Regions from separate parts of the Dyella jiangningensis genome, predicted to be linked through region 1. Evidence: predicted binding sites of a transcription regulator. Region 1 holds the regulator's gene; each other region holds the start of a gene.

Region 1 (10,516 bases):
CCCGGAGTTATCCAGGCCATCGGCTGCAAGGGCATTGCCGCAAGGAGTTACGAGGTGACGCGCGACCAGAACTGCTTCACGCCATCGACCCAGGTCTTGGCGCGCGGCGTGTGCTTGTCCGCTTCGCCACCAGCGAAGGTGGCTTCGAGCTGTTCGAACAGGTCGCGCTGCTGCTTGGTGAGGCGCACCGGCGTTTCCACCACGATTCGGCAGATCAGGTCGCCCGTGCGATTGCTGCGCACCGACTTCACGCCGCGCCCGCGCAGGCGGAACATCTGCCCGGTCTGCGTTTCCGGCGGAATGCTGATCGGCACTTCGCCTTCCAGCGTCGGCACCTGCAGCTCGGCACCCAGCGCCGCCTGAGAGAAACGAATCGGCAATTCGCAATGCAGGTCGTTGCCTTCGCGCTGGAAGATGGCGTGCTCGCGCACGCGCACCTCCACGTAGAGATCGCCCGCCTCGGCGCCGCCGGGGCCGGCTTCGCCCTGGCCGGTAAGGCGGATGCGATCGCCGTTGTCCACGCCCGCCGGAATGTTCACCGACAGCGTGCGGGTTTCCTGCAACAGGCCTTCGCCGTCGCACTCCTTGCAGGGCTTCTCGATGGTCTGGCCACTGCCGCCGCAATGCGGGCACGCCTGCTGGATGGAAAAGATGCCGTTCTGCATGCGCACGCGGCCATGGCCTGCGCAGGTCTTGCAGGTGACGGTCTTGCCGTCGTCGGAGCCGGTGCCATTGCAGTGCTGGCAGTTCACCTGCGTGGGAATCTCGATCTTCTTCTCGACGCCGAACACGGCCTCTTCGAGATCGAGATCCATGATGTAGCGAAGATCGGAACCGCGGCGCTGGCGACCACGCCCGCCGCCGCCCATGCCGAAGATGTCGCCGAAGATGTCACCGAAGATGTCGCCCATGTCGCCGAAACCGGCGCCACCGCGACCGCCCATGCCGTGCTCGAACGCGGCATGGCCGTGCTGGTCGTACATCGCGCGCTTCTGCGCGTCGGACAGCACTTCGTAGGCCTCCTTGGCCTCCTTGAACTTTTCCTGCGCATGCGGATCGTCCGGGCAACGGTCCGGGTGGTACTTCATCGCCAGCCGGCGGAAGGACTTCTTCAGCTCGACTTCGGTGACGGTGCGCTCGACACCCAGGACTTCGTAGTAATCACGCTTGCTCATCGTTGCATCCGGCATGGATCGCTCTCTTGCACATGAATCGAGCGATCCATGTTCTTCTCAACAAACAGCCCGCGCCGAGGACCAAACCCCGGCGCGGGCTGCATCAGATCGGCAGCGCCGACCGGGCCATTTTACTTCTTGTCGTCCTTGACTTCAGTGAACTCGGCATCGACCACGTCGTCGTGGGCTGCCGAACCCTGCTGCTGCCCGCCCGCCTGGGCGCCGGCATCCGGCTGGGCACCACCCTGGGCGGCGGCGTAAAGCGCCTGCGCCACCTGCTCGAGCTTCTCGATCTTGGACTCGATGGCCGCCTTGTCGTCGCCGTCCTTGACCTTCTCGAGGTCGGAAAGCGCGCCTTCGATCGAGCTCAGCTGGTCGGCCGGCACCTTGCCGCCGTGCTCCTTGAGCGCGCTGCGGGTGGCGTGCACCAGCTGGTCGGCCTTGTTGCGGGCGCCGACGAGCTCGTGGAACTTCTTGTCTTCTTCCTTGTTGGCCTCGGCGTCGGCCACCATGCGGTTGATCTCTTCCTCGGACAGGCCCGAACCGGCCTTGATCTCGATCTTCTGCTCCTTGCCGGTCTTCTTGTCCTTGGCCGACACGTGCAGGATGCCGTTGGCATCGATGTCGAAGGTCACTTCGATCTGCGGCATGCCGCGCGGCGCCGCGTCGATGCCCTGCAGGTCGAACTTGCCCAGCGACTTGTTGGCGCTGGCGCGCTCGCGCTCACCCTGCAGCACGTGCACGGTCACGGCGGTCTGGTTGTCGTCGGCGGTGGAGAACACCTGCGAGGCCTTGGTCGGCACGGTGGTGTTCTTTTCGATCAGCTTGGTCATCACGCCGCCCATCGTCTCGATGCCGAGCGACAGCGGGGTCACGTCGAGCAGCAGCACGTCCTTCGCCGCGCCGGACAGCACCCGGCCCTGGATCGCCGCGCCGACGGCGACGGCTTCGTCCGGGTTGACGTCCTTGCGTGGCTCCTTGCCAAAGAAGTCCTTCACCGACTCCTGCACCTTGGGCATGCGGGTCTGGCCACCGACGAGGATCACCTCGTTGATGTCGGACACGCGCAGGCCGGCGTCATTCAACGCGGTGCGGCACGGCTCGATGGTGCGCTCGACCAGGTCTTCGACCAGCGCTTCGAGCTTGGCGCGCGTGATCTTGAGGTTCAGGTGCTTCGGACCCGATGCGTCGGCCGTGATGTACGGCAGGTTGATTTCGGTCTGCTGGCTCGACGACAGCTCGATCTTCGCCTTTTCGGCCGCTTCCTTCAGGCGCTGCAGCGCGAGCACGTCCTTGCGCAGGTCCATGCCCTGGTCTTTCTTGAATTCCTCGACGAGGTAGTCGATGACGCGCATGTCGAAGTCTTCGCCACCCAGGAAAGTGTCGCCGTTGGTCGACAGCACTTCGAACTGCTTCTCGCCGTCGACGTCCGCGATCTCGATGATCGACACGTCGAAGGTGCCGCCGCCCAGGTCGTACACGGCGATCTTGCGGTCACCGCCCTTCTTGTCCAGACCGAAGGCGAGCGCGGCCGCGGTCGGCTCGTTGATGATGCGCTTGACTTCCAGGCCCGCGATGCGGCCGGCGTCCTTGGTGGCCTGGCGCTGGCTGTCGTTGAAGTACGCCGGCACCGTGATCACGGCTTCCGTGACCGGCTCGCCGAGGTAGTCCTCGGCGGTCTTCTTCATCTTCATGAGGACCTTGGCCGAGATCTCCTGCGGAGCCATCTTCTTGCCGTCGGCCGTCTGCACCCAGGCGTCGCCGTTTTCATGGGCAACGATGCCGTAGGGCACGATGTGCAGGTCTTTCTGCACTTCCGCGTCGGTGAACTTGCGGCCGATGAGGCGCTTCACCGCGTAGAAGGTGTTCTTGGGGTTGGTCACGCTTTGGCGCTTGGCCGGCGCGCCCACGAGGACTTCGTTGTCCTTGGTGAAGGCGACGATCGACGGCGTGGTGCGATCGCCTTCGGCGTTCTCGATGACCTTGGCGGTGGTGCCGTCCATCACGGCAACGCACGAGTTGGTCGTGCCCAGGTCGATACCAATGATTTTACCCATGTTGTCTACTCCCTAAATTCTTAAGCGACCCCTCGGCCGCAACTGGTTTCCAGATGGGGCTCGCGGCTTTGCAACTCAATGCCGGCAAGCACTCCGATGCCTACGCCATCCATGCCGACGGGGTCGCCGTTCAGGCGTCCAAACCGCCGGCGATGGCGTCATTCCTTCGCGACCGCCACCAGAGCGGGACGCAACAGTCGATCATTCAGCACATAACCCTTCTGCAGCACGCTGACCACCGTGTTCGGCGCCGCGCCGGGGGCATCCACCATGCTCACCGCGTGGTGCTTCTCCGGATCCAGTGGCTGGCCGACCGGATCGACCTGGACCAGGCCGTTGTTCTCGGCGATCTTCAGCAACGACTTGAGCGTGAGGGCGATGCCTTCGCGCACGCTGGCCACGTCACCACCTTCCACCTGCAGGCCACGCTCGAGTCCGTCGTACACCGGCAGCAGCTCGTTCAGCAGCTTCTCGTTGGCGAAGCGGCGCGCCTGTTCCACATCGCGATGCAGGCGGCGACGCTGGTTCTCGATCTCGGCCTTCTCGCGCAGCACGGTGTCGCGCAGCTCCACGTTGCTGGCTTCCAGCTCCGCGATGCGCGCCTTCAGTGCCTCCAGTTCGGCGTTGGGGGCTTCGCCCTGTCCGCCGGCGCCCTGCGCCGCGTTCGACGTCGTTGGATCGTTGTTCTGCATGAAATGACTCCAAGCCTCATCCGTGGCCGGCGCCCCTGGCGCCCGCCGTCAATTACCTGCGGGTAAAACCCCGCCTCCCGGGCGCGTTATAAGGTCGTCGCGACGCGATTCAAGGCGTCGCTGAGCAATCCGGCCGTGGCCTGGACCACCGGGATCACCCGCTCGTAGGCCATCCGGGTCGGCCCGATCACCCCGACAGCCCCCAGCACGCGCCCCTGGGCGCCATAGCTGGCGGTGACCACACTGCAGCCGTCGAGGGCGGCAAAACCCGACTCCTCGCCGATGAACAGACGAACACCAGGGGCCTTGGCACAGACCTCCATCAGCTGCAGCAGCTCGTTTTTCTTCTGGAAGGCCTCGAACAGCTCGCGCAGGCGCTCCAGGTTGGCCAGCTCCGAATACCCCATGAGGTTGGTCTGGCCGCTGACCAGCACGTCGTCGCTCTCGCCCCCGGGCGCGAACGAGGCCGCCGCCAGCTCGACCGCGCTCGACAGCAGCTGACGCAGCTCGCTGCTGGCCTCGCGCAGTTCCCGCAGCAAGTGGGCGCGGATGTCGTCTAGGCGCAGCCCGGCGAACTGGCTGTTGAGGTAGTTGGCGGCCTGCTCCAGTTCGCGGCCGTCCAGCGGCTTGGCCAACTGCACGATGCGGTTCTGCACCTGGTTGTCCGAGAACACCAGGATCACCAGCACGCGGGCATCGGGCAGCGCCACGAAATCAATATGGCGCAGCGGGAAATCAGCCTGCCGCGGCACCGTGACCACGCCGGCGAAGCGGGTCATCGCCGACAGCAGGGTCGAGACATTGCCCAGCAGGTCGCGGGTGGTGGTGGGCCCGGGCGGCAGTTCGCGGCGCAGGCGGGCCATCTCGTCCATCGGCAGCGGCTGCAATTCGATCAGGCTGTCCACGAACAGGCGCAGGCCACGGGGCGTCGGCACGCGGCCGGCCGAGGTATGCGGCGAGGCGACCAGGCCGGCGTCTTCGAGGTCGGCCATGATGTTGCGGATGGTGGCCGGACTGACGTCCAGGCCGGAGGAGCGCGACAGCGTGCGCGACCCCACGGGCTCGCCGTCGGCGAGGTATTGGGCAATCAATGTGCGCAACAGGCGGCGTGCGCGGGCATCGAGATCGGCGGCGGGCATGCTGTAGCAATCCGTGAGACAGCAAAGAAATAAGGTCTGAGGGAAAAGTTTGCAAGAAAGGGGATGGGGAAGCGGGCAACGGGGTGCCGAAAGCGGATGCCCGCACCGGCTGGTCGCCGGAGCGTGCGCCCCTACTACCCGTTCCCCGCCCCCTGCCCCTTACAATCCCCCGACTTCACCACGCCCTCGCCCATGCTCACCTCGCTCTACGTTCGTCATTTTGCCGTCGTCGAAGAAGCCGAGATCGCCTTCGGCCCGGGACTTACCGTGGTCAGCGGCGAAACCGGCGCGGGCAAGTCCCTGCTGGTGGACGCCCTGATGCTGCTGGCCGGCGCCCGCGCCGACAGCGGCATGGTGCGCGCCGGCAGCGATCGCGCCGAGCTCACCGCCGAATTCGACCTGTCGGACCTGCCCGAGGCGCGTGAGTGGCTGCGCCGCGAGGAACTGGACGAGGAAGACACCTGCCAGCTGCGCCGCGTGATCCGCGCCGAGGGCAGCTCGCGCGCCTGGATCAATGGACGCCCCGCCAACGCCAGCCAGCTGGGCGAACTGGCCACGATGCTGGTCGAGATCCATGGCCAGCACGAGCATCAGGCGCTGCTGTCGCGCGCCCACCAGCTCGAACTGCTCGATGCCTACGCCGGCAACGAGAGCCTGGTCAGCCAGGTGCGCGAACTGGCCACGCAGTGGCGTGAGCTGGGCCAGCGCATCCGTAAATTGAGTGGCGGCGACGACCGCGAACAGCGCATCGAACTGCTGCGCCACGAGCTGGACGAACTGGAGAAGTGGGCCCTGCCCGCCGACGGCCTGGTCGAGCTGGAGGCCAGCCACAAGCGGCTCGCCAATGCAGGTCGTCTGGCCGAAGGCGCCGGCGGCGTGGTCGAACTGATCGATGGCGACAGCGAATTCGCCCTGCGCCGGGCGCTGGGGCGCGCGCAACTGGAAATGAGCAAGCTGGCCGCGCTGGACGACCGGCTCGCCCCGTTGCTGGAGCTGCTGGACAACGCGTCCATCCAGCTCACCGAGGCGTCCGACGGCCTGGGTCGCTATGCGATGGATGTGGACCTCGATCCGGAGCGTTTTTCCGAAGTGGACACGCACCTCACGCGGCTGCACGAACTGTCGCGCCGTCATCGCGTGTCGACGGTTGAGCTGTACGACAAGGCGGCGACGCTGCGCGACGAACTTGCCGAGCTGGAAGGCGCCGGAGATGCGGTCGACAAGCTGTCCCGCCAGCGTCAGCAATTGCAGCAGCGCTACGACGAACATGCCGCCACGCTGAGCCGCGCGCGCGAGGAAGCCGCGACGCGCCTGGGCATCGAAGTGAGCGCGCTGATGGCCGAACTCGGCATGAGCGGCGGCCGCCTGGTGATCGAGCTGGAAGCTGCCGGCGAAGGCGATCCCGATGTGCAGGGTCGCGAGCGTTGCGAGCTGCTGGTCAGCGCCAATCCGGGCCAACCGCCGCGTCCGCTGCGCAAGGTGGCATCGGGCGGCGAACTCGCTCGCATCAGCCTCGCCATCGAAGTGGCCACGCTGGGCAAGGACACCATCGGCACCATGGTGTTCGACGAAGTGGACACGGGCATCGGCGGTGCTGTCGCCGAAGTGGTGGGCCAGAAACTGCGCGCCCTAGGTGGCCAACGTCAGGTGCTGTGCGTGACTCATCTGCCGCAGGTTGCTGCGCAAGGCCATGCACACCTCCGTGTGAGCAAGGCGAGCGACGGCGAGTCCACCCGCACCCGCATTGAAAAGCTCGATGCGAACGGACGTCGCGATGAACTGGCACGCATGCTCGGCGGCGTGGAGATCACGCGCGAAACCAAGGCGCATGCGAAGCAGATGCTGGATCGCGCGCAAGCCTAAGGCACTTTCGGGAAGGCCTGCAGAATAGAGAGGTGACACGCCTCCCCTGTAGGAGCGCACCCAGTGCGCGATCGGCGCTCACACCTCCACGGCATCGCGATGAAACGATGCCGTCTCTAAGCGAAGTCGCTGTCGCGCAAAGATTGCGTTCCCACGGATGTAGTCTTGGCTCGATGGCAAGGCGTTGGGGTTGAAAATCGGTGGTGTGCTGCGGTCGCGCACTGGGTCGCTCCTACAGTGTCACTGGCCAGCCACGGGGCTTAGCGAAAAACGACGGCTGGGGCATGGCGATGCGCTGCGGTCGCGCACTGGGTGCGCTCCTACAGGTGGAACTGGATAACTCAGTTCTTGCGCGGCAGCAGGCCACGTTCGGCGGCCATGCGGTACAGGTCGAGTTCCGAGCCGGCGCCCAGCTTGCCCATCAGGCTGGCGCGGTGGATGTAGACGGTCTTCTGGCCGATGCCCAGTTCGCCGGCGACCTGCTTGGGTGCGCGGCCCGCCGCCAGCAGCAGGAATACCTCGCGTTCGCGGGCGGTCAGGCGATGGATGGGGTCGCGCGATTCGCTCGGCCGTTCGGCGCGGCGCTTGCGCAGGTCGGAGCTGAGGAAGCATTCGCCCTGCATCACTGCACGCAGGCCGGCCACCAGTTCCTCCGGCGCCACGCCCTTGGTCACGTACCCGCTGGCGCCACGTCGCAGCGCTTCGGAAACATAGGGTTCGCCGTCGTGCATGCTCAGCACCACGATGCGCGTGTCCGCCGCCACGCTGCGCAGGTGCTCGATCAACGGCAGCCCGCTGCCGTCGGGCAGCGAGAGATCGAGCGCCACGAGGTCGGGTCGACGCTGGCCAACCGCCTCCACCGCATCGTCGGCGCTGCGGCATTCCGCAACGACCTCCAGATCCGGCTCCAGCTCGATCAGCCTCTTGAACCCCTCGCGTACGATGGCATGGTCATCGACCAGGACAATGCTGTACATGCCTGCATGTATAGCAGCCGAAAGGATGGCCGCCTATACCCCGTGACGCCGACAGGTAACATCGACTGCATGCCATCGAAATCTTCTGTTCTTCCTGCTACCGGTTTCCTGCTTGCCGTCGGCTATTTCCTGCTCTGGCTGCTGCTGTGGCCCACCGAGCAACCCTATTGGATGCTTCCCTACGGCCTGCGCTTCGGCGCCCTGCTGCTGGCCCCGATGCGCATGTGGCCCTGGCTGCTGGGTGCGGAGTTCGCGGCGACCGGGCTGCTGGCGGCCATCCATGGCCTGCCGCTGGGCTGGACGGGCTTTTTCTTAGGCGAGGTACCTGAACCCACGGTGGTGGCGATCTGCCTCTGGCTGATGCGCCGCGCCAAGCTGCACGCCAGCCTTCGCGATCCGGAAGACGTGGCGCGGCTGCTGTTGTCGGCCGCCTTCACCGTGGCCGCCACCACCGCCACCGATGCCGTCCTGCTGGCGCTGGTGCACGCCAGCCCGACCTCGGATCTGATGATCCAGGCGCTGGGACAGGACCTGCTGGGCAATTACGTCGGCGTGCTGCTGGTCGTGCCCCTGCTGGTGATGCTGATGCGCGCCCGCCTGGCCAAGCGGGCCATGGGACGGTTGCTGATGGACGGCTTGCTGGTGCTGGTGCCGTCCCTGGCGATCCTGATGGTGCTGTCCTCGCACGCGGCGCCGCAGCCGCAATTCGCCCGCGTGCTGTCGCTGGCGCCGGTGCTGTTCTTCGCGTTCCGCCATGGCTGGCGCGGCGCCAGCCTGTCCATGCTGATTTCCAGCCTGGGCATGACCCTCATGGATCATATTTCCGGCCACGGCATCCCCAGTGCCGCCGGCGAGCTGTTCCTCGCGGTGGCCGGCACGGGCGCGCTGATGCTCGGTTCGGCCACCGACGCGCTGCGCCGCAGCAGCGAGCGCGTGGCCGAGCAGAATGTCTACCTGGCCGCGGTAAACCGTCGCCTGGACCACCTCGCCCGCCAGCTGAGGGATGCCGCCCGCGGCAACCTGCAGGCGGAGGAAAACCAGCGCCGCCATATGGCCGCGGAGCTCCACGACGAGCTGGGCCAGAACCTCACCGCCATCCAGACCCACCTCAAGCTGGCCCAGTCGCGCCTCGCGCAGGCCGGCATGGACGACATCGGGGTCTCCATCAACGCGATCCTGGGCCATATGCGGCGCGCCCTGCACCGGCTGCTGGACGACCTGCGTCCCGCCGTCCTGGACGAATTCGGCCTGCTGCGCGCGCTGGACGAAGGCCCGATCCGCGACCTGCTCAACGCCGCAGGCGTCGCCTACCGCACCGAGCTGCGCGGCGACCCCCGTCTGCTGGACGACGACACTCGCACGGTGATCTATCGGCTGGTGCAGGAAAGCGCCACCAACGCGGTGAAACACGCCCATGCCGACGTGTTCCAGCTGCGCCTGCGCATCGGCGAGCGCCAGGGCACCGCGCTGGCCCTGCTGGATATCCGCGACAACGGCGTCGGCCTGCCCGTGCGCCTGCCCCGCGGCGGCCGCGGCCTGCAAGGCATGCGCGACCGCGTCACGGCGCTGGGCGGCTTGTTCCGCGTTCGCCCGGAGTCGCAGGGGGTACACCTGCGCGTATTGTTGCGAAGCAGCACGCAAACCAGTGACGTGGCGCGCACTTAAGACCGTTACATAGGAAATTTTCCAATACCGGACGTGTGAAGGCTTCGTTAGGCTCTCTCCATCGATGTGGGGGAGCCACCATCGCAAGATGGTGAGCCTTGCCAACCGTGGGGACGGTGGGCAAGAAGAGCGGCAGGATGCCGTTCCGCCGGAATCGGTGGCATGACCGGGTTGAGCGAGCAATTCGCCATCTCCAGGGGCCATCCGGTAACGGATCAAGCCGCAGGGCGGACAGGAGTCCTCCCGCGGCTTTTTTTATGGGCGAACGCCAGCCCTTTCACCTCGCCAGCACATAACGGCCGTCCCAGACTCACCGGGGATGCCAGACGGGCGGCCATGAAAAAAGCCGGCGGCGTTTCCGCCACCGGCTTCGGAACCTGCCCTGTCGGACCCCTACTTGGCCTTTTTGGGGCGTACGTAGAGCACGAGGCTGTGGTCTTCGATCACATAGCCGTGGCGCGCCGCGATTTCGTGCTGGAGGCGCTCGATCTCCTCGCTGACGAACTCGATGACCTTTCCGCTGTCCACATCGATCATGTGGTCATGATGCTTGCCGCGGTCCAATTCGTAGACGGCCTGCCCGCCTTCGAAATTGTGCTTGACGACGATGCCGGCGGCCTCGAACTGGGTGAGCACCCGGTACACCGTGGCCAGGCCGATGTCTTCCTGATGGGCGAGCAGCTTCTTGTAGACGTCTTCGGCGGTGAGGTGATGGGCCTCCTCGTCCTCGAAGATCTGCAGGATGCGCATGCGGGGATGCGTGACCTTCAACCCGGCTTTGCGCAGTTCTTTGGTTTCCTGTTCCATAGCAAGCTCCACGCACCACGGCGCCACGAGGCCGTTAGTGTATCATCCGACACCTTTACGATCCGGACGCAACACGCATGCATAAGCTGATTCGCACGCTGGGTTTCGCCATGCTGGCCGTCTCGCTGGCCAGCTGCCGTC
Region 2 (10,516 bases), 1.1 Mb from region 1:
ATCCGCCGGCGGGAACGAGAACACCGTGCCCGGGAACAGCCGCGGCAGCTTCTCGCGCAGCGCCTTCACGTACTCGGCGCTGGGACGATGGCCTTCCTTCAGCGAGATCTGGATGTCGCCGTCCTGCTCGCCGATCTGTCCGGTGTTGTTGTAGATCGTGTTGATGGAGCTGGAATACTGGCCGATGTTGTCGACCATGGCTTCCAGTTCATCCGGTGGAATGACCTGCCGAATGGCCTTCTGGATGTCCGCGAATTCGGCCGACGTCACTTCCACGCGCGAACCCACCGGTACGCGGGCGTGCACCAGGATCTGGCCGCCATCCACGTCCGGGAAGAAGTTGCTGCCCAGGCCCGGCAGCAGCAGGAACGACAACAGCACGAACGCAAGGAAGCCCGTGACGAACACCTTGCGATGCTGCAACGCGAGGTTGAGCATGCCGCTGTAGCCGGCGCGGAACACTTCGAAGCGATCGACGAAACCGCGCTGGAAGCGGCCGAGCGCCGACTTCGGCGGCGGCAGCGGCAGGTGCTGGCCGTGCTCGTCCACGGTCGGCGGATGCTCGTGCAGCAGGTATTTCGCCATCGTCAGCACCAGCGTGCGCGACAGGATGTACGAGGCGATCATCGCGAAGATCACGGCCTCGGCGAGCGGCACGAACAGGTAGCGCGCGACGCCCGTCAGGAAGAACATCGGCACGAACACGATGCAGATGCACAGCAGCGAGACGAAGGCCGGCACGATGATCTGCGACGAACCGTCGACGATCGCCGTGATCACGTCCTTGCCCTGCTCCAGGTGCCAGTTGATGTTCTCGATCGTCACCGTGGCGTCGTCGACGAGGATCCCGACCGCAAGCGCGAGCCCGCCGAGCGTCATGATGTTGATCGTCTGGCCGAGCGCCGACAGCGCGAACACCGAACCGAGCACCGCCAGCGGAATCGATGTGGCGATGATCAGCGTCGAGCGCCAGCTGCCGAGGAACAGCAGGATCATCAGGCTGGTGAGCGCCGCGGCAATCACGCCTTCGCGGATCACGCCGTTGATGGACGCGCGCACGAACAGCGACTGATCGCCGATCGGTGTGATCGTCAGGTTCTCGGGCAGCGCATCCTTCATGCTCTCGAGACGGTCACGCACGCCGGCCACGATGGCGAGCGTGGACGTCGAGCCGTTCTTCAGCACCGACAACAGCGTCGAGCGCACGCCATCGACGTGCACGATGTTGGTCTGAGGTGGATTGCCGTCGCGCACGTGGGCCACATCACGGATGTAGATGGTCGCGCCGTTGACCGTCTTGATCGGCAGGTTTTCCAGTTCGGCAACACGTTCGGCTGCATTGTTCAGCAGCATCACGTACTCGTATTTGCCGATTTTCTGCGTACCGATCGGGCTGATCTGCTGCTGCGCGGCGAGCGCATTGGCGACGTCCTGCGTCGAGAGACCGCGAGCCTGCAGCGCCGCGGGATCCACATCGAGCTGGATCTGTCGCGTCTTGCCACCGAATGGATAGGGAATCGCCGCGCCGGGCACGGTCACCAGCTGCGGACGCAGCAGGTTGAGGCCGAGGTCACCGAGCTGCTGTTCGCTCAGCCCCTTGCCGGACAGCGCCAGCTGCAGGATCGGCACGGTGGATGCGTTGTAGTTGACGATCAACGGTGGCGTCGCGCCCGGCGGCATCTGCTTGAGCAGCGTCTGCGCGACCGCAGTCACCTGCGCATTCGCCGTGGCGATGTTCACGCCGGGCTGGAAGAAGATCTTGGTGATGCCCATGCCATTGAGCGATTCCGACTCGATGTGCTCGATGTCGTTCACCGTGGTGGTGAGCACGCGCTCGAACGGCGTGTTCATGCGGCCGGCCATCTGGTCGGGCGTCATGCCGGTGAACTGCCAGGCGACGGCGATCACCGGGATGTTGATGTCCGGGAAGATGTCGGTGGGCGTACGCACCGCCGACATCACGCCGAAGATCAGGATGGTCAGAGCAAGGACAACAAAGGTGTAGGGCCGCGTGAGCGCGATCCGGACGATGCCAAGCATGCGGGGGATTTCCGTGCGCGAATGATGCGTCGCGGCAAATTTTCGCATGCACCTGATGCGCCCGGATCATCCGGACGCATGAAGATAATTTCATGTTGCCGGCAAACCGGCTGTCACACGATGGCAGGCGTGACTTCTGGCACGGATCGCGACAGGCACGTGCCCGGCTTTTCACCCGGCGCGAGCGCATAGCAGTACAACGTGAGACGTGCGCCCGTGCCTGCTTCGCCGATATCCAACGCGTAGCCATGCAGGCGCACGATCGCGCTGACGATGCTCAAGCCCAGACCGGAGCCAGCCGTCGTGCGGCTGTTGTCGCCGCGATAGAAGCGTCGCGTCACCGCGTCGCGTTCGTCGGCGGGAATACCCGGGCCGCTGTCGATGATGTCCACGCGCGGGCCTCGCTTGTCCATGCTCGCGCGCAGGCGCACCTGTCCGCCCGGCGGCGTGAACTTGATGGCGTTGCCCACGAGGTTGGCCAGCGCCTCGAACAGCAGATGCGCATCGGCGCGGATCGGCGCCAGCGTCTGGATGTCCAGTTCGAATGGCTGCCCGCGATCCTCGGCCACCGGCGCATAGAACTCATGCACCTGCCTCAACACCTGGCCGACGTCCACTTCGTCGAAGCAGGCGGCGCGGTTGCGGTCTTCCAGCTCCGACACGCGAAGCAACGCGCGAAAACGCGTCAGCACGGCGTCGATGTCGACCATGCACGCCTCGATCAGGGTCGCCTCGGGCTGGCCTTCCAGTTGCTGTTGCGTGCGATAGAGGCGGGCACGCAGACGCGTGAGCGGCGTACGCAGATCGTGCGCGATGTTGTCGCACACGCCCTTCACTTCGTTCATCAGGCGCTCGATTTCGCCCAGCATGGTGTTCACGATGCCGGCGAGCTGGTCCACTTCATCGCCGCGGCGGCTCACCGGCAAGCGCTTGGAAAGATCGCCCTGGCGGATCGGATCGGTGGCTTCCTGCAAGGCGCGTATGCGCTTCTCCGGCCCGCGCCGCAGCAGGAAGCCGCCGAGCAGGCCGGGGATGATGGTGAGCGACACGCCCCATAGCAGCGCACGCCGGATGATCGCGCCAATGCCGTCGATGGTGCTGGTGTCCTTGGCGATCACCAGGATGTCGCCGTTGGGCAGCTCGGATGCCAGGCCGCGCGCGCGCACGCGCTCGGCGTCGCGATCCGGGCGCGGCAGGCCGTGGGCGAGCTGGTGCACCAGCCCATCGCGCGGCAATGCGCGCGGCAGGTTGTCGATGTTGCCCGCCAGCGGACGATGCTCGTGGTCGAACAGGCCGACCGACATGATGCCGTGCGGATCGATCTTGCTCGCCGCATCCACCGTCGCCGGCAGGCGATCGGGTTCGGTCGAGCCGATGTAGTGCATGCGCTGCAGCAGCATCTGGTCGATCACGTTGTTGAGATAGCGCGTGGTTTCCCACTGGATCACGCCAACCAGCACGAAGCCCCACAGCGCGAACAGCGCGCCATAGATCAGGATCAGTCGCGACGTGGCCGAATGCCAGGCGTTGGGGCGCGCGTTCATGGCGTCACCGATGCGGTTTCCTGCGCGGCCGTCAGCATGTAGCCGGTGCCGCGCACGGTGTGGATGAGCGGCGGCTGGCCGGCCGTATCGATCTTGCGGCGCAGCCGCGCGATATGCACGTCGATCACGTTGGTGCCGGGGTCGAAATGAAAGCCCCACACGGTCTCGAAGATCATGGAACGCGTGAGCACCTGGCCGGAGTTGCGCATGAGGAACTCCAGGAGGCGGTATTCGGTGGGCAGCAGCGTGAGCGGCTGGCCGTCGCGGTAGGCGACATGGCTCACCAGGTCCAGTTCGAGATTGGCCACGCGCAATCGCTGCACGGCCTGCGGTTGCCGCCGACGCAGCAGCACTTCCGCCCGGGCGGCCATCTCGTCCGGCGCAAACGGCTTGGTGAGATAGTCGTCACCGCCCGCACGCAGTCCGCGTACGCGTTCGTCCACATCGCTCAGCGCGCTGATCATCAACACGGGCGTGTCGACCTGCGCGCGGCGCAATTCGGCGACCACGTCGATGCCATCCATGCCGGGCAGCATGCGATCCAGCGTGATGAGGTCGTAGCCGTCCTGGCAGGCACGTTCGAGCCCTTCGCGCCCATTGGCTATCCATTCGGCGGTCATGCCGTGCACGCTGAGCTCGGCGACGATTTCTCGCGCCGTGGTTTCGTCGTCTTCGATGACCAGCACTCGGGCCATGGCTAGGAGGCTATGCGCGTATCCAGTGACAGGAACGCGGAGCCTTCCCTGCCCCGCAAAAACCAACGGCCCCGAGCGGGGCCGTTGGCATGTTACGCCGTTCGATGCGGTTACGCGGCAAACAGCGAGCGCATCTTCTTCATGGCGTTGGCCTCGACCTGGCGGATGCGCTCGGCGGAGACGCCGTACTCATCGGCAAGATCCTGCAGCGTGGCCTTGTCTTCGTTCAGCCAGCGGCGCTGGATGATGTCGCGCGAACGCTCGTCCAGCTTCTGCAGAGCGGTCGACAGCGTGTCGAGCTGGTTGTCGGCCTGATCGGCGTCGGCCACGTTGTCGTACGGGTCGGCACCATCGTCGATCAGAAACGCTTCCGGCGCCGGCTTGGCGTCTTCCTCGGCATCGGCCGGGGCTTCGAAGCCGATGTCGCGGCCGGACAGGCGCGATTCCATCTCGCGGACGGTCGCCTCCGGCACGCCCAGGTCCTTCGCCACCGTGCGCACTTCCTCGGCGTTCATCCAGCCCAGGCGCTTCTTGCTCTTGCGCAGGTTGAAGAACAGCTTGCGCTGCGCCTTGGTGGTAGCCACCTTGACGATGCGCCAGTTGCGCAGGATGAACTCGTGCATTTCGGCACGGATCCAGTGCACCGCGAAGCTGACCAGGCGAACGCCCTGGTCCGGGTTGAAGCGCTTCACGGCCTTCATCAGGCCGATGTTGCCTTCCTGGATGAGGTCGGAAAGCTGCAGGCCGTAGCCGCTGTAACCGCGGGCCACGTGCACCACGAAACGCAGGTGCGACATCACTAGTTTGCGGGCCGACTCCAGGTCGTCGCTCTCGTTGTAGCGACGCGACAGGGACTGCTCTTCTTCCTGGGTCAGCACCGGGATCCGATGGACCGCCGAAATATAGGCATCCAGACTGCCGACGACACTCGGCACCGGCAGGTTGGCGGTCACCAAAGCTTGAGACATGTGTGGAACCTCCTGAATGAGGGATCAGCTTAGCACTCGGGTGGTAGGAGTGCTAAAGGCCCCGGCAAGTTCCGCGGCCTTTTCATGAACTGAATAGTACAGGAATTTGGGACACACGTCCAGTGGTGCATCCCAGGGGAGGCTCCACTGTGCCTGGCGGGCGGTTCAGCAGTGGTGAAAAGCCCGTTTCAGCCGAGTTCGGCGCGGGGCGGAAGGGACCAGTCGATCGGGGCCACCCCGCGGCTCTCCAGATACCGGTTTGCCGCCGAGAAGTGACCGCAACCCAGGAAGCCTCGGTGCGCCGACAAAGGAGATGGGTGCACGGACCGCAAAACGCAATGGCGGCGGGCATCTATGAGCTGGCCCTTCTTCTGGGCGTAGGAGCCCCAGAGCATGAAGACCAGGCCTTCCCGTTCCCGGTTCAGGGCATCGATGGCGGCATCGGTGAAACCCTCCCAACCCTTGCCCTGGTGGGAACCGGCCGCGGCCTGTTGCACGGTAAGCGTGGCGTTCAGCAGCAGCACGCCGCGATCCGCCCAGGGCGTGAGGCAACCGTGGTCCGGCGGCGCGATGCCTAGATCCCGGTTGATCTCCTTGAAGATGTTCTGCAGCGACGGCGGCGTCTGCACGCCCGGCCGCACGGAGAAACACAGGCCATGGGCCTGGTTCGGGCCGTGGTACGGGTCCTGCCCGAGGATCACCACCCGCACGGCATCGAACGGCGTGTGGTCGAAGGCGGCGAAAATTTCCGGCCCCGGCGGGTAGATCACCTTGCCGGCCTGTTTCTCCGTGCGCAGGAAGGCCGACAACGCCTGCATGTCCGGCCGGCCGAGGTAGTCGCCGATGCGCTCCTTCCAGGACGGCTCCAGCTTCACGCGGTCCTCGGTCATGCCGCCTCGTCGTGTTCGCGCAGGTGCTGCGACACGCGCAACTGGAACAGCAGCTTGGTGATCAGCAGCTTTTCCTCGATCGGCTTCTCGACCAGGTCGTTGGCGCCCGTGCGCAGCAAGGCGGCCTGGTTGACCGGGTTCTCGTCGCCCGTCATCACCAGCACCGGCAGGCGGCCCTTGCCGTAGCCGTATTCGCGGCGAATGCGTTCGAGCAGGTCGCCGCCAGTGAGTTCGCCCTTCAGGCTGACGTCGGTGAGCACGATGTCGGCGCCCACCTTGCCCTGCTCGCGCGCGGTATCCAGCAGCGCCAGCGCGTCCTCGGCGCTGATCACGTGGCGCACGGTGAGGCCATGCTTCTCCAGGATGCGACGGGTGGCGAGCGCCACCACGCGGCTGTCTTCCACGTACAGCACTTCGCCTTCGGCCGAATCGGCCGGGCGCACATAGCCGCGGATGAATTCCGCCAGGGCCTGGAAGCCCAGCGACTTGTCGAAGTAGTCGGTGACGTGTTCGCCCAGGGTGCGGCTGTGCAGGCGACCGTCGACATCGCCCGAGACCACGACGATGGGGACATAGGCCTGTGCAGCCGATTCACGCACATGGCGCGCCAGCTCGAGGCCGTCGATGTCGGGCAGACGCAAGGCAATGGTGATGAAGTCGAACGCGCCGCCCTCGAGCAGCTCCTTGGCTTCCGCGCCCGAACCGGCACCCACCACCTCCGATTCCGGCAGTTCGGCCTTCAGCACGCGAGCGATCAGCTGACGCACCACCTTGGAGCCGTCCACCACCAGCACCCGGGGCGCCGTTCCTATCACTCGACTACTGAAACTCGTACTCATCCCCTGTCATCCACCTGTTGGCCGGGATTCCCTATCCCTGTCCCCCGGGTGCAACCCTCCGCACCGCGATCCCAGCCGGTATCTTGCACCGGTAATCCACCACCCGCATTACCACTTGGGCGCGGACGTGAGCCCGCGCACGCTTCATGCGGCCTTGCGCAACTGCCAGGCACTGACCAGGCGGGCGCCCAGCCAGCCCAGCAGAGCCGATGCCAGCGGCACCGCCGCCAGCAGCCAGACCGGCAGCACGTTGATCTGCAGCTTGCCGGCATACACCTGGCCCAGGCGGGCAACCGGCTCGGCCAGCGCCCATTCCACCAGTACGGCAAAACCCACCGCAAGCACGCCGCCGAAGAGGCCGTACCAGATACCGGCATAAAGATAGGGGCGGCGCACGAAAGCGCGGCTCGCGCCCACCAGCATCAGCACGCCGATTTCCTCGCTGCGGCTGGCGATATCCACGCGCACCGTGTTGCCCACCACCAGCAGCACCGCCACCGCGAGCAACACGGCGAGAATCAGCACCGCGCGCTCGCCCACGCCAAGCAGGGCTTCCAGGCGCTGGCGCCAGGTGCCGCCATCCTGCACCTGGTCCACGCCCTGCATGCCACGCACGTCGGACACGAGGTTGTCGACGCTGTCGGCGGTGGCGTCGGGCTTGGGCAGCACTTCGAGCACGTAGGGCAGCGGGTTGGCGTCCAGCGTATGCAGCGCGCCGGAGAAACCTTGCATCTTCGCCAGCTCGTCCATGCCCTGCTGCGGGGTCTTGACCGTCACCGCGGCCACGCTCGCGTGGTCACGCAGCTTCTTGGCCATCAGGTCGGCGGACGCCGCGCTCTGGCTGGGCTGCAGGAACACGCTGATGGTCTGGTTCTGGCCCAGCGCCTCGCCCATCTTCTGCACGTTGCCGAGCAGCAGGTAGAAGGTGAGCGGCAAGGCCAGTGCGATCGCCATCACCGCCACCGTGAGCAGCGTGCCGACCGGACGCGACATCAATCGACGCAGGCTCGCCGCCGCGCTCCAGCCATGATGCTCGCGCCAGCTCGCCACTGGCCGCGCGCGATGGCGACCGCCTCGCCCGTGCGTTTCCGAGAGCAACGGGCTTTCGTTGAGCGGAATGTCGGTCTGCGTGTTCACAGGACCTCCTCGGAAGCGATATCGGCCACCAGGCGCCCGTGGTCCAGTACCACCACGCGCTTCTTCATGCGCTTGATCAACGGCAGGTCGTGGCTGGCGACGAGCACGGTGGTGCCCACCTGCTGGAATTCGGCGAAAAGGCCCATGATTTCCACCGCCAGCGTCGGATCGAGGTTGCCGGTGGGTTCGTCGGCGATCAGCAGCATCGGCTTGGCCACGATGGCACGCGCAATGCCCACGCGCTGCTGCTCGCCCGCCGAGAGCGTGGCGGGCAACTGGCGTTCGTAGGAAAGCAGCCCCACTTTCTCGAGGGCCGCACGCACGCGCTTGCTGCGATCGCCCGGCGCCATGCCGCCGATCATCAGCGGCAGCTCGACGTTGGCGAACACGGTGCGGTCCATCAGCAGGCGGTGATCCTGGAACACCATGCCGATGCGACGACGCAATTTCGGAATGCCGCTGCGACCGACCTTGCCGAGGTTCTGCCCGTCCAGCGTGATGTTGCCGTGCGACGGACGCTCGATCAGGCCGAGCAGCTTGAGCAGCGTGCTCTTGCCCGCACCGGAGTGACCGGTGACGAAGGCCATCTCGCCGGCCGCCACTTCAAAGGAAAGCTGCGACAAGGCCTCATGGCCACCTTCATAGCGCTTGCTGACTTGGTCGAAGCGGATCACCGCGTGTCCCCGATCCTGGATGTCGCATTGGCGACAAGGATAAGGGAAGCACGCGCGAAGGTCAGGCGGTTTGTTTGCATTGGCTGCCGCGGATTCAGTCCGCGACAGCCATGCGTAGGCGCGCCGTGCGCGCCCATGCTCAGCGGCCGGTGAAGAACCGGCTCAGGCGGCGGAAGAAGCCCACCTTCTTGGGGGCGCTTTCGCCCTGCACGCCCGAGGTGATCGCCACGTGGCGGGACGGACGCGCGTGGTTCGCGTCGTTGCCGGTGCGCTCCCGCTGCTGGCGACGCTCGCCACGCTGGCCACGGCCTTCGACCGGTGCGGCGGTTTCCGTCGTCGCCACTTCGCCCTCGCGACGACGATTGCGACCACCGCGGCGGCGGCGACGCTTGCGCGCAGCACCATCGCCCTCGGCGTTTTCGGCCGGGTTGGCCTCCGGTGCCATGGGCTTTTCGGGCTTCGCTTCGACCGGGGCCTCGGCACGCGGCTTGCGCGGTTCGCGCGGCTTGTCGCTGCGCGGACGATCGCCGTCGCGGCCACCACGGCTGCGCGAACGGCCACGCGGGCCACCGTCCTTCTCGCCACGCTGCTCCACCTTGTCGCCAAACGCGGCGCTGTCGGCAGCCGTGTCGGCCATGAACTGGGCGTCCTGCTCGCGCGCCTTCGGCATCACCAGCATGTCGGCCTCGATGTTCGCCACCGGGATGCGCTGGCCGATGTAGCTCTCGATGTCCGGCAGGCTCATCGCGTACAGGTCGCAGGCGAAGCTGATCGCGTCGCCTTCGGCGCCCAGGCGCGCGGTGCGGCCGATGCGGTGCACGTAGTCTTCGGCGTCCTGCGGCAGGTCGTAGTTGAACACGTGGCTGACCGCCGGGATGTGCAGGCCGCGCGCAGCGACGTCGGTGCACACCAGGATGTCGAGCTGGCTTTCCTGGAATCGCTGCAGCAGCTTCTGGCGCTTCAGCTGCGGCACGTCGCCGGACAGCGCACCGACGCGATAGCCCTGGCGCTTCAGGCGATCCGTGATCTTCTCGGCCGCTGCCTTGGTGTTGACGAAGATGATGCTGCGCGTGGGCGTGGTGCGCTCAAGCAGGTTGAGCAGCAGCGGCATCTTCTCTTCCTTGGCGGGGAAGTAGACGACCTGGCGCACGCGGTCGGCAGTGACGTTATCCGTCTCCACCTCGAGCTTCTCCGCGTTGTGCATGTGCTCGTACGCCAGCTCCAGCACGCGATGGCTCAGCGTGGCGGAGAACAGCAGCACCTGGCGCTGCTCGCGCGCCGGCAGGCGGCGGAAGATGAAGCGCACGTCCTTGATGAAGCCGAGGTCGAACATGCGGTCCGCCTCGTCGATCACCATCACCTCGACGCCGTCGAAGCCGAACACGTGCTGCTTGTAGTAGTCGAGCAGGCGGCCGGGGGTGGCAATGATGATGTCGCAGCCGTCCTTGAGCTGCTGGCGCTGCTTGTCGTAGTCCACGCCGCCGTAGATCAGCGCGGTGCGCAGGCCGGTGTGGCGGCCGATGGCCTTGGCGTCCTTCTCGATCTGGATGGCCAGCTCGCGGGTCGGTGCGATCACCAGGGCGCGCGGGTCGCTGTCCTTGCGCTCGGCCACGGCGGGCGTGGTGAGCAGGCGATTCATCATCGCCACCAGGAACGCGCAGGTCTTGCCCGTGCCGGTCTGGGCCTGGCCCGCCACGTCACGGCCGGTGAGCGCGACCGGCAGGGTCAG
Region 3 (10,516 bases), on a different contig from region 1:
ACCGCCGGCCACGCCCCAGCCGCGCAACGCGCCGCCCTGGAACCCGTAGCTCGCCCACAGGTTGAAGCGCTGGCGCGGCGCACCGGTGGGCAACGAGCCATCGTGATTGCTGATCAGCGCGTTCGTGTAGCTGCTGCTGAGGTCCAGGCCAGGCGCCACTTCGCCCGCGAACTCCACTTCCACGCCCTTGTTGGTCTGGCCGGGCCCGAAGGTGGCGAAATTGGGTGGCTGCTCGTCGACCAGCAGGTAGCTGTGGTCGAGCGTGATGCGATACAGCGACACGGTGAGTCGCGCGCGCTCATGGAACAGGTTGAACTTGGCACCCGCTTCCAGCTGCCTCGAAAGCGCCGGCACCAGGGGGCGGCCGTTTTCGCCGAGGTAGGACACCGGCTGGAAACCGTTCGAGGTGCCGCTGTACAAGGCGATGTCCGGCGTGAGCTTGTAGACCAGGCCGATGTTCGGCACCCACTTGGTGCGGCGCGGCGTCCACGGGTTGCCTTCGACGTCCTCGGTCGACACCTCGTACGCGGCACGGCGCAGCGCCAGCAGCATCTCCCAGTGTTCGCCCCAGCTGAGCTGGTCCTGCAGGAACAGGCCGCTGTCCACCGACCATGGCGTGCCGCCGAGCGGCGCGTTGTCCTGCGGCTGGATCACCGACGCGACGATCGGCAGCTGGCGGCTGCTGAACAGGTTGTACGTGCCGTCGTCGTAGGGGTGGACGTAGTCGTCGGAATGGCCGATGCGCGAGCGCGCATAGTCGGCGCCCAGCGTCACCGTGTGCTGCAGCGACCCCGTGTCGAAGGTGCGGATCAGGTCGTTCTGCAGCGAGTAGTAGGTATCGTCGTAGCGATACGCCTCGGCGACCGCCGTGGCGTCGCCATTGGTCATCGGGTTGTATAGCGTCCAACTGTGCTGGTTGTTTCGCTGGCGCACGTACTGGCCGCGACTGCGCCATGTCCAGTTGCTGCCGAGCTGCTGGTCGAGCAGGTAGTAGAGGCGGTCGGTCTGATAGTTGGCGAAGTCGCGCGGATTGCCCGGCAAGATGCCGTCGGGCGACGCCGTGGACAGGGTATCGCCCAGCAGCACGACGTGATCGGGAATCGGCAGGCGATTGAGGATGCGCTGCATGCCGACCACGAGATCCGTGGTGTCGCCGCGCCACCCGAAGGCGGGCGCGATATAGGCACTGCGCCGGTTGAGATAACCCTGCGGCGAGCGATAGCCATAGTCGCCCGACAGCACGAGGCGATAGGTCAGCCCCGGCGTGTGGCCCAGTGGACCGGCCATGTCCAGGCCCGCCTGCAACTGGCCTTGTTCGCCGACCATGGCGCTCAACTGCTGCACCGGTTCGCTCTGCGGCTGCTTGATGGTGACGTTCACCAGGCCGCCGAAATTGCTGCCGGTGGTGTCGCCCAGCACGGACTGCGGACCCTTGAGCACTTCGACGCGCTGCACGCCGATCAGCGGCGGAAAGTCGCCCGAACCCGCGATGCTGTTGGGCATGCCGTCGGTGAGTCCGTTGCCGGTATAGAAGCCGCGGATCTGGAACAACGGCAGGCCGTCGGAGCCTTCGACGTATTGCACGCCCGCCACGTTGCGCACCGCATCGGCCACGGTGAGCAGCTGCTGCGAGTCCATCAGTCCGCGCGTCACCACGCTGACCGACTGCGGCACGTCGATCAGGTCGGCGTCGTTGCGCGCCGCCATGCTGTTGGACGAGCCCATGAAACCCACGTCGCGCCCCACCAGCGCAAAGGCCTCCACCGGCATCAGGTCGGTGGCGGTCGACAGGGCCTTGGACGTATCGGCGGTGGTGCGTGCGTCGGGCTTCTCGCGCGGCTTCACCACCACCGTGCCCGCCTGCGTGAAGCTGTACTCGAGGCCGGTGCCCTGCAGCAGGCGCTCGAGCGCGGCCTGTGGCGTCATCGCACCGCTGACGCCCGGCGAGCGAAAGCGTGCGATCGCGCAGCCCGAGGTCAGCACCTGCACGTTGGCCTGCTTGCCGAAAGCGATCAGCGCGGTGGCGAGAGGCTGTGCCGGTATGGCGAAGACAGCGTGCGCATCGTCATCCACCATGCGTGCGGCGGCGAAGGCAGCGCCTGGCATGGCCAGGTTCGCCGACATCACCAGGCTGCCCGACAGCAGCAGCTTTACGCACGCCTTCATGGCATTCGCTTCCTGCGAGCGAAAACCACGAGTGTGACATGGCCTCAAGCGTTTTTGTCGCCAGGACCGCGGACTGAACGCAATCTGACGCGAGCCTTGCCCGAACGCTTGCGCACGTCAGCCGGCGCCGTGCCTGCCCCGCGTATCCGAGAGCACCGTTTGGCCACCTATTTCACTGACGGTCAGCGGAAGCACCTGTGGCAACGCCTGCAGCCAGTCGTCGATGGCGTTGGTCTTCACCGTACCGGTGAAGGTCATCGACTGCAGGCCCGCATCGGCGATGCGCACCGGGTGCGTGCGATAGCGGTTGATGTTGGCCACCACCACCGACAACGGCTCGTTGTCGAACTCCAGTCGCGCATGACGCCATGCGGCCGCCTGCGCGGGATCGGTGGTGGCCATGCTGAGCGCGGAACGCGATGGATCGTACGAAACGGCCTGGCCCGCCACGGCTTCGAGGCTGCGTCCCTGGCCCGAAGCACTGTCCTCGATGCGCACGCGCCCTTCGGCCATGCTGATGGTGACGTGGTCGCCGGTGCGGCGGACGTCGAATGCCGTACCGATGTCTTCGATGCGCAGCTTGCCGGCGTGAACCACGAAGGGACGGCTGGCGTTGTGCACGACCTCGAAATACGCCTCGCCCTCGGCGAGGTCCACTTCGCGATGGCTGCGGCTGAAGCGCGTAGTGAGCCGGGTGGCGCCGCCCAGCGCCACGCGCGAGCCGTCTTCCAGCGTGACATCGGTTTGCGCGCCGATCTCGCTGGTATACAGCTGCGGCTCGGAAGACTGCCCCAGCATTGACCAGCCGAGCATGCCGCCCGCGACCAGCAGCACGGCCGCGGCGGCGGCACCCAGAGGCCACCACCGCCGCGACACGACGGCCGGTGCGAATTCGGCCATCAGGGTCGCGTGCGAAACGTCATCCAGCGCACCCAGCCGAGCCGCCAGATCGGTGACACGCTCGAACGCGTCCAGGTGCGCGGCGTCCTCGTCGATCCATGCCAGCCACTGTTGCGTCGTCTGCTCGCCCGCCTTGGCGTCGCGCAACCGCACCCACCAATCGGCGGCGACGCGGAGATTCTGTTGATTCGAAGTGTTGGCCATCATGGCGTCTCCGGTTCATCCACCCGCGCCCGGCAATGCGCCAGAGCGTTGGCCACGTGATAGCGCACCATGCGCTCGCTGATCTTCATCGCCCGCGCGATAACGCCGATCTCGCAGCCATCGATGACATGCATGACGAAGGCTCGGCCCGTCTTTGCCGGCAGTTCGCGCAGCGCGCTCTGCAGGGCGTGCAGTTGGCCGGTCGCCGCCGCGTGACGCTCGGGGATCGGCGCAAGGTGCAGGTCCTCGTCGGGCGGCCGGATCGGGTTGTCGTCGCGCACCTTGCGCATGCGCAGGCGGTCGACTGCGAGATTGGACGCGACGCGATAGAGGTACGCGCGCAGCGAATCGACCTGCTCGGGACGCTCCAGGGCAACCAGGCGCATATAAGCCTCCTGCGCGACTTCCTGCGCGTCGGAGAGTGAATGAAGGCGGCACTGCAGGAAGGCCACCAGCGCGCGATTGTGCTCGCGGAACAGCGTCGCGATGCGCAAGGCGTGGGCTGGATCGGGGCCTGCCATGCCGGATGGGTTGGCTGGTTTGTCCACTAGGCTTCCTCGGGCACGTCCGGAAGCGGAGACGTCGATTCTACCGCCGCATCCGCCACGGGCGTGTCGCGCCACCACGGCACCGGCCGCAGCGCGCCGGTCAAAAGACGCACCGCCTGCCAACGCAGTTCCGCACGACGCCGGAACGCGGCGCGGTGCTTGCTTTCGACCTCGGCTTCGCTGCGGTGATGCAACGCCGGCGGCAGCACGAACCAGCCGTCGCCGCTGGAACAGCCACCCTGCTCGCACCAGAACGCGTCGTAATCGGCCATGAAGCGCGCGCGACCGTGCAGCGGATGCGCGTCGTTGCTGATGCCCAGGATATGGCGGATGCCGCACTGTCCAGCCAGCGCATAGGCCAGCTCAAGCAGCAGCTGCTTGGGTCGCATCCCGTGCATCTGCCGCGTGAGTACACGCACGTGCTCGCGCGCCTGTTCGCCATCCGGTCCCTGGATGCAGCCGATGGCCATGGTGTTCTCGTCGATCACGGTCAGCACCAGGCGATACAGCGCACGGCCGTCCGTATCGCCCAGCTCGATCGACAGCTCGCCCTCGCACCCCATGTGGATCGGCGGGCGCAGGTGGAGCTTCAGCACGCTGTCGTCCTTGAGCTTCAGCTCGCCCAACGTGGCGCGACCATGGACGTAGACCGACTCGAACAACGACTCGGGCCAGCGCTGCAGCAGTAGGCGGTAATGGTTCTGCACGCCGCGCAGGCGCATCGCGCGGTGCCAGCCCCGGTGGATGAAGCGATGCAGGTGACGCTCCAGCAGCCGCGGATCGCCGGCCACGCAGGCGCGCAGCAGCGGATGCGAAGCGAGGAACGCGAGGTAGCGTTGATGCCGCACCGGCAGGCTGGCGGCGCGCACCAGGTATTTCGCGGCCATCACGGCGCGCTGGCCCGCGTGCCCCACCCAATCGCTGCGGCCGCGCAAGGAGCGCCACCACAGCGAGGCATGGGCGCCATCCCTGGCGGCGGTCTCCCGTTGTCCAGCCACCTGCGGGCGCTCGGGCCTCGCCAGGTACAGTTCGCGCTCCAGGGAACGTTGCGCCGCGTAGGCGCAACCGCTAGCCGCGAACACCAGGTCGGCGTCCAGGGGGTCCTCCCCCGGCAGAAGATTCCGTTCGTTCAAGGCGCGCGCGTCCCGCGTGGTGGCTGTGACAAGAGCCAAGACGTGCGAGATCGCGAAAACGGAAATGCCCGCGGAAAAATAATTTCCGCTTTGGTACGTCCATGGCATGGCGACGCTCGCCGGGCATGGTACTAATGGCCCGCGCCATCGCGGCGCCCCGCTGTCCACCTGCCATCCAAGGCGCAACGTCATGGCCGTGATGCCGCCCACCCCGTCGCTCCCCGTCAATTTCGTCGGCCGGCTTGCCGAGTCGGTCACCCAGGCACGCTCGCTGGAAGAACTGGTGCGGCCGCTGCTCGAACTACTGCAGGCGGTCACGGGCCTGGAATCGACCTACCTGACCACCATCGACCTGGTCGCCGGCGCGCAATACATCCTGTATTCGCGCAACACGCAGCGCCTGCAGATACCCGAGGGCCTGCTGGTGCCGTGGGAAGGCACGCTGTGCAAGCGCGCACTGGAGGAAGGCCGCAGCTATACCGATGACGTCGCCCAATGCTGGGCCGACTCGGCGCCGGCGCGCGCCCTGGGTATCGCCACCTACGCCAGCACACCGGTACGCATGGAGGACGGATCGCTCTACGGCACGCTGTGCGCCGCCAGCGACGAGCGCAAGCCGCTGGCGGAAGGCGCCGAGCAGGTGCTGCAGATGTTCGCGCGGTTGATCGGCCAGCAGATCGAGCGAGAGCAACTGGTGAGTTCCTTACGGCAGGCCAACGATTCACTGGCGGTCAGCGCCCTCATGGACGCCACCACGCACTTGCCCAACCGGCGCGCGTTGATGGCCGAACTCGGACGTCGGCGATCCGCGCTCGCCCAGGACGGCCGCGCCCTGGTGGTGGCCTTCGTCGACCTCGACAAGTTCAAGGACATCAACGACCGCTACGGCCACGATGCGGGCGACCAGTTCCTTCGCGCCATCGGCGGGCGACTGCAGGGCGCCATGCGCATCGACGACTTCGTGGCGCGCATCGGTGGCGATGAATTCGTCGCCCTGTCGAGCCCGCCGCGCGCCGACGCGGAGGTCGTGAGCAGAATCATCGAAGAGCGCCTGCAGGCGGCGACCACGGGAAATTTTCATCTTGCCGGCACGGTGATCGAGTACGCCGGACCGAGCATCGGCGTGGCGGTCGCGCTGTCGGATGCCCTCGATGCCGAAGGCATGCTGGCCCAGGCCGACGCGGCGATGTACGCCGTGAAGCGGGAACGGCGGGGAAGCGAAGCGCGGCGCTGAGGTTCTCATGCGCCAATGAAGCCCTGATCGTTTGGACGTCCAAAAGAAAACCCCGCGCAAGGCGGGGTTTTCCGTGTAGCTGCCTGGAGGCGGGGACTTAGAAGTCCATGCCACCCATGCCGCCCATGCCGCCCGGCGCACCGTGCGAATGGCCTTCTTCCTTCTTCGGCACTTCGGTCACGGCCGCTTCGGTCGTGATGATCGAGCCAGCCACGGAAGCGGCGAACTGCAGGGCCGAACGGGTCACCTTGGTCGGGTCCAGGATGCCGAAGGCAATCATGTCGCCGAACTCGCCGGTGGCGGCGTTGTAGCCGAAGTTGCCGTTGCCTTCCTTCACCTTGTTCAGGACGACGGACGGCTCGTCACCGGCGTTGGCGACGATGGCGCGCAGCGGGGCTTCCAGGGCGCGACGGGTGATGGCGATGCCCAGGTCCTGGTCGGCGTTGGCACCCTTCAGGCCTTCGATGGCCTTCAGCGAACGGATCAGGGCGACGCCGCCGCCCGGGACGATGCCTTCTTCAACGGCCGCGCGGGTCGCGTGCAGCGCGTCTTCGACGCGGGCCTTCTTTTCCTTCATCTCGACTTCGGTGGCGGCACCGACCTTGATCACGGCCACGCCGCCGGCGAGCTTCGCCACGCGCTCCTGCAGCTTCTCGCGGTCGTAGTCCGACGTCGCTTCTTCGATCTGCGCCCGGATCTGGCCGATGCGCGACTGGATGCGCTCGGCTTCGCCGGCGCCGTCGATGATGGTGGTGTTTTCCTTGGTGATCACCACGCGCTTGGCGCGGCCCAGATCGTTGATCGTGGCCTTCTCAAGCTGCAGGCCGACTTCCTCGGAGATGACCTGGCCACTGGTGAGGATCGCGATGTCTTCCAGCATCGCCTTGCGGCGATCGCCGAAGCCCGGCGCCTTCACCGCGGCGACCTTCAGGATGCCGCGGATGGTGTTGACGACGAGCGTGGCCAGCGCTTCGCCTTCGACTTCCTCGGCGACGATCAGCAGCGGCTTGCCGGCCTTCGCGACGGCTTCGAGCACCGGCAGCAGATCGCGGATGTTCGAGACCTTCTTGTCGTGCAGCAGGATGAACGGGTCGTCGAGTTCAGCCTGCTGCGTCTGCGGGTTGTTGATGAAGTACGGCGACAGGTAGCCGCGGTCGAACTGCATGCCTTCGACGACGTCGAGCTCGTTCTCGAGCGACTTGCCGTCCTCGACGGTGATCACGCCTTCCTTGCCGACCTTCTCCATCGCGTCGGCGATGATTTCGCCGATGGCGGAGTCGGAGTTGGCGGAGATCGTGCCGACCTGGGCAATGGCCTTGTCGTCAGCGGTCGGGTTGGAGAGCTTCTTCAGCTCGGCGACCGCGGCGTTGACGGCCTGGTCGATACCGCGCTTCAGGTCCATCGGGTTCATGCCGGCGGCAACGGCCTTGAGGCCTTCCTGGATGAACGCCTGGGCCAGCACGGTGGCAGTGGTGGTGCCGTCGCCGGCTACGTCGGAGGTCTTGGAAGCGGCTTCCTTGACGATCTGCGCGCCGATGTTCTCGTACTTGTCGGCCAGTTCGATTTCCTTGGCCACGGACACGCCGTCCTTGGTCACGGTCGGGGCGCCGAAGCTCTTCTCGAGCACGACATTGCGGCCCTTCGGACCCAGGGTGACCTTCACGGCGTTGGCCAGGGTGTTCACACCCTTGAGCATGCGGGCGCGGACGTCTTCGCCGAAGCGGACTTCTTTAGCTGCCATTTCGTAATTCCTTCAAATGCGTTGAATGAGGTGGGAAGAGGTGCGGGAGAGGCGCTTAGCCTTCGATCACCGCGACGATGTCGTCTTCCTTGAGGAAGACCAGCTCTTCGCCGTCGATCTTGATTTCCTGGCCGGCGTACTTGCCGAACAGCACGGTGTCGCCTTCCTTGACCGACATCGGACGGACCTTGCCGTCTTCCAGGATGCGGCCCGCGCCGGCAGCGATGACCTTGCCGCGGGTCGGCTTCTCGGTGGCGCTGTCGGGGATGACGATGCCGCCAGCGGAGACGCGCTCTTCTTCGAGACGCTTGACGATGACGCGATCGTGCAGCGGACGCAGTTTGCTCATGGGATGGGCTCCAGCTTGATTGATGGTTGGAACAAACAAAGGGGTTACCCCGGAGCGGCGCCTGTTGACTGGCGCTGTTAGCACTCCCGGCAGGTGAGTGCCAATAATAACGACGCAAAGCCCCCCTGCAAGAGGTGCCGGTCCGGTGGCTGGGGACTGCAATGGGGGAATCGTTCAGGCCTTTCAAGGGCGCCGCGGCGGTTTTTTGCCTTTTTGTAGGAGCGCACCCGGTGCGCGAACAGCCTGCGAGGCAGCGACGCAACCATCTGACGCCCGGGCGGCACGGCCTGGCGCCGATCGCGCACTGGGTGCTCCTACAAAGGAGGATCGGGAGGGTGCCGCGGCCAACGGGCCGCGCTAGGCTGGCGCCATGTCCGACCCCGTCCTGCTCTGCTACTGCACCTGCCCCGACCCGGCCAGCGCCCAGGCCCTGGCCGATGCCCTGGTGGGCGAAGGCCTGGCGGCCTGCGTCAATCGCATCCCCGGCATCCGCTCCACCTACCGCTGGAAGGGCGAGGTCGTCACCGACAGCGAGGAACTGCTGATGATCAAGACCACCGGGCAGCGCTTTGCGGCACTGAAGGAGCGCCTGCTGGCGCTGCACCCCTACGAACTGCCGGAACTGGTCGCCGTGCCGGTAGCGCAGGGCCATGAGGCGTATCTGGACTGGGTGCGCGATCCGGGTTGACCGCCCGCTCTTCTATAGGAGCGCACCCAGTGCGCGAAGAGCCTACGAAGCGATGACGCGGCCGCTACCCATCGAGGCAGTCCATTGCCCCGATCGCGCACTGGGTGCGCTCCTACAAGGGGAGCGCTGCTTCATTCACCTCTTCCGTCCGCCGCACCACCTTCCCCTTCCCGTCCAGCACGATGACGGTGGGCACGTGCATCACGCGAAAGCGGCGGAACAGCGCGCCGCTGTCGTCCAGGGCCAGCGGCATGGCGATGTGGTGTTCGCGCTGGTAGGCCGCCAGTTCGTCGCGGTTGGCCCACAGACCCGAGGCGACGCCGAGCCAACGGACGCCGGACTGACGCGCCAGCACTTCGGCCCGTTCGCGCGCGGCGCGACAGCTTTCTGCCAGCGCGGGCCGGCTCTTGACAAGGTAGGACTCGCACCACGGCGAGAGGAACAGCAACGCCGTCGGCTGCCCCGGCGTGGCGCCGAAGGCGGGCACCGATTTGCCGTCGAGCGTATGCACCTGGAACGCGGGCACGCGATCGCCAACGTCGTAATGCGGCTCGTCCTTGGGCGCAGCCGCGATGGCCACGTTGGCGGATGAGCTCGTGCGCGCCTGCGCCAGCGCGGCTTCCAGCTTGTCGTTGGCTTCGTGGCCGACGTAGAGGATGCGCCCGTCGCGTCCGATCACCACGTGCTGCGGCGTCACGCGCAGATGGAAGGCCTCGCCCAGCGTGCCGTCGTCGAACACGATCGGCATGCCAAGGCCCACGGCCTGCCGGTACTTGCGCACTTCGTCCACGCTGTCGTCGAAGCCCACGTCGATGGCGATCACCGCCATGTCGGGGCCGGCCTGCTCGAAGGTGCGCTCGAAATGCGGCATCTGTTCGCGGCAGGGCACGCACCAGGTGGCCCAGAACTTCAGGTAGACCGCCTTCTTGCCGTACAGCGCGCCCAGGTCGATGGTCTGCCCGTCGATGGTCTTCACCACCATGCGCGGCGCGGGCTGGCCGATCAGGCTGCGGCCGGCGGTTTCGGCGCGCGACTGACCCGTGTCGGAAGCATGCACGAGGGCGCAGGACAGCAGCAGGCATAGCAAGACGATGTAACGCACGGCGGGCTTCCTTGAGGGGGAGGCTCCATGCTCCGCCGAGCATCGGCTGCCGGACAGGACCAGTTGCCGGAGAATCGAGCGGACCAGCCGCTCAGCGTGCGGCTGCCAGCAACCGACCCAGCGCCTGCGTGGCTTCCTCCATCCGCGCCACCGGCAGCATGCCCAGGCCAAACACCAGCCCGTTGGGCGATGTGGCGCCGATGGCGTAACCGCCGAGCGCTTCGATGCGCATGTCCTGCTCCGCCGCACGGCGCACCAGCGCGTCGGCCGGCAGGTCGGTCGGCAGCAGCGCCGCCACATGCAGCCCCGCGTCGGATGCCTGCAGCGCCAGCAGGTTGCCGGCGTGACGCGCCAGACCGTCGATGAGTGCTTCCCTGCGTTCGGCATAGATGCGCCGCATCTTGCGCACGTGGCGGGCCAGGTGGCCTTCGGCGATGAACAACGCCAGCGT

What was found. The regulator HrcA, encoded in region 1, represses chaperone genes, less so after heat shock. The targets are predictions, from matches to a motif close to TTNGCACTCNNNNNNNNNGAGTGCNAA.
Region 2: the regulator HrcA is predicted to act here: its motif matches at 5,277-5,303, upstream of rpoH (RNA polymerase sigma factor RpoH).
Region 3: the regulator HrcA is predicted to act here: its motif matches at 8,353-8,379, upstream of groES (co-chaperone GroES).

The regions. Positions count from the first base shown of each region.
Region 1 is NZ_NFZS01000004.1:44,587-55,102, forward strand. Features, by position in the region: gene dnaJ (molecular chaperone DnaJ) at 48-1,175, opposite strand; gene dnaK (molecular chaperone DnaK) at 1,307-3,232, opposite strand; gene grpE (nucleotide exchange factor GrpE) at 3,391-3,924, opposite strand; gene hrcA (heat-inducible transcriptional repressor HrcA) at 4,011-5,063, opposite strand; gene recN (DNA repair protein RecN) at 5,256-6,926, shown strand; gene CA260_RS12825 (response regulator transcription factor) at 7,268-7,903, opposite strand; gene CA260_RS12830 (MASE1 domain-containing sensor histidine kinase) at 7,973-9,568, shown strand; gene fur (ferric iron uptake transcriptional regulator) at 9,962-10,375, opposite strand; gene CA260_RS12840 (outer membrane protein assembly factor BamE) at 10,453-10,516, shown strand, end outside.
Region 2 is NZ_NFZS01000004.1:1,130,713-1,141,228, forward strand. Features, by position in the region: gene CA260_RS17700 (efflux RND transporter permease subunit) at 1-2,040, opposite strand, end outside; gene CA260_RS17705 (sensor histidine kinase) at 2,154-3,584, opposite strand; gene CA260_RS17710 (response regulator transcription factor) at 3,581-4,279, opposite strand; gene rpoH (RNA polymerase sigma factor RpoH) at 4,390-5,247, opposite strand; gene ung (uracil-DNA glycosylase) at 5,436-6,137, opposite strand; gene CA260_RS17725 (response regulator) at 6,134-6,976, opposite strand; gene ftsX (permease-like cell division protein FtsX) at 7,121-8,113, opposite strand; gene ftsE (cell division ATP-binding protein FtsE) at 8,110-8,787, opposite strand; gene CA260_RS17740 (DEAD/DEAH box helicase) at 8,927-10,516, opposite strand, start outside.
Region 3 is NZ_NFZS01000001.1:474,967-485,482, reverse strand. Features, by position in the region: gene CA260_RS02055 (TonB-dependent siderophore receptor) at 1-2,166, opposite strand, end outside; gene CA260_RS02050 (FecR family protein) at 2,284-3,273, opposite strand; gene CA260_RS02045 (RNA polymerase sigma factor) at 3,270-3,764, opposite strand; gene CA260_RS02040 (VirK/YbjX family protein) at 3,818-4,951, opposite strand; gene CA260_RS02035 (sensor domain-containing diguanylate cyclase) at 5,142-6,185, shown strand; gene groL (chaperonin GroEL) at 6,283-7,926, opposite strand; gene groES (co-chaperone GroES) at 7,982-8,275, opposite strand; gene cutA (divalent-cation tolerance protein CutA) at 8,646-8,963, shown strand; gene CA260_RS02015 (TlpA family protein disulfide reductase) at 9,076-10,065, opposite strand; gene CA260_RS02010 (PLP-dependent aminotransferase family protein) at 10,157-10,516, opposite strand, start outside.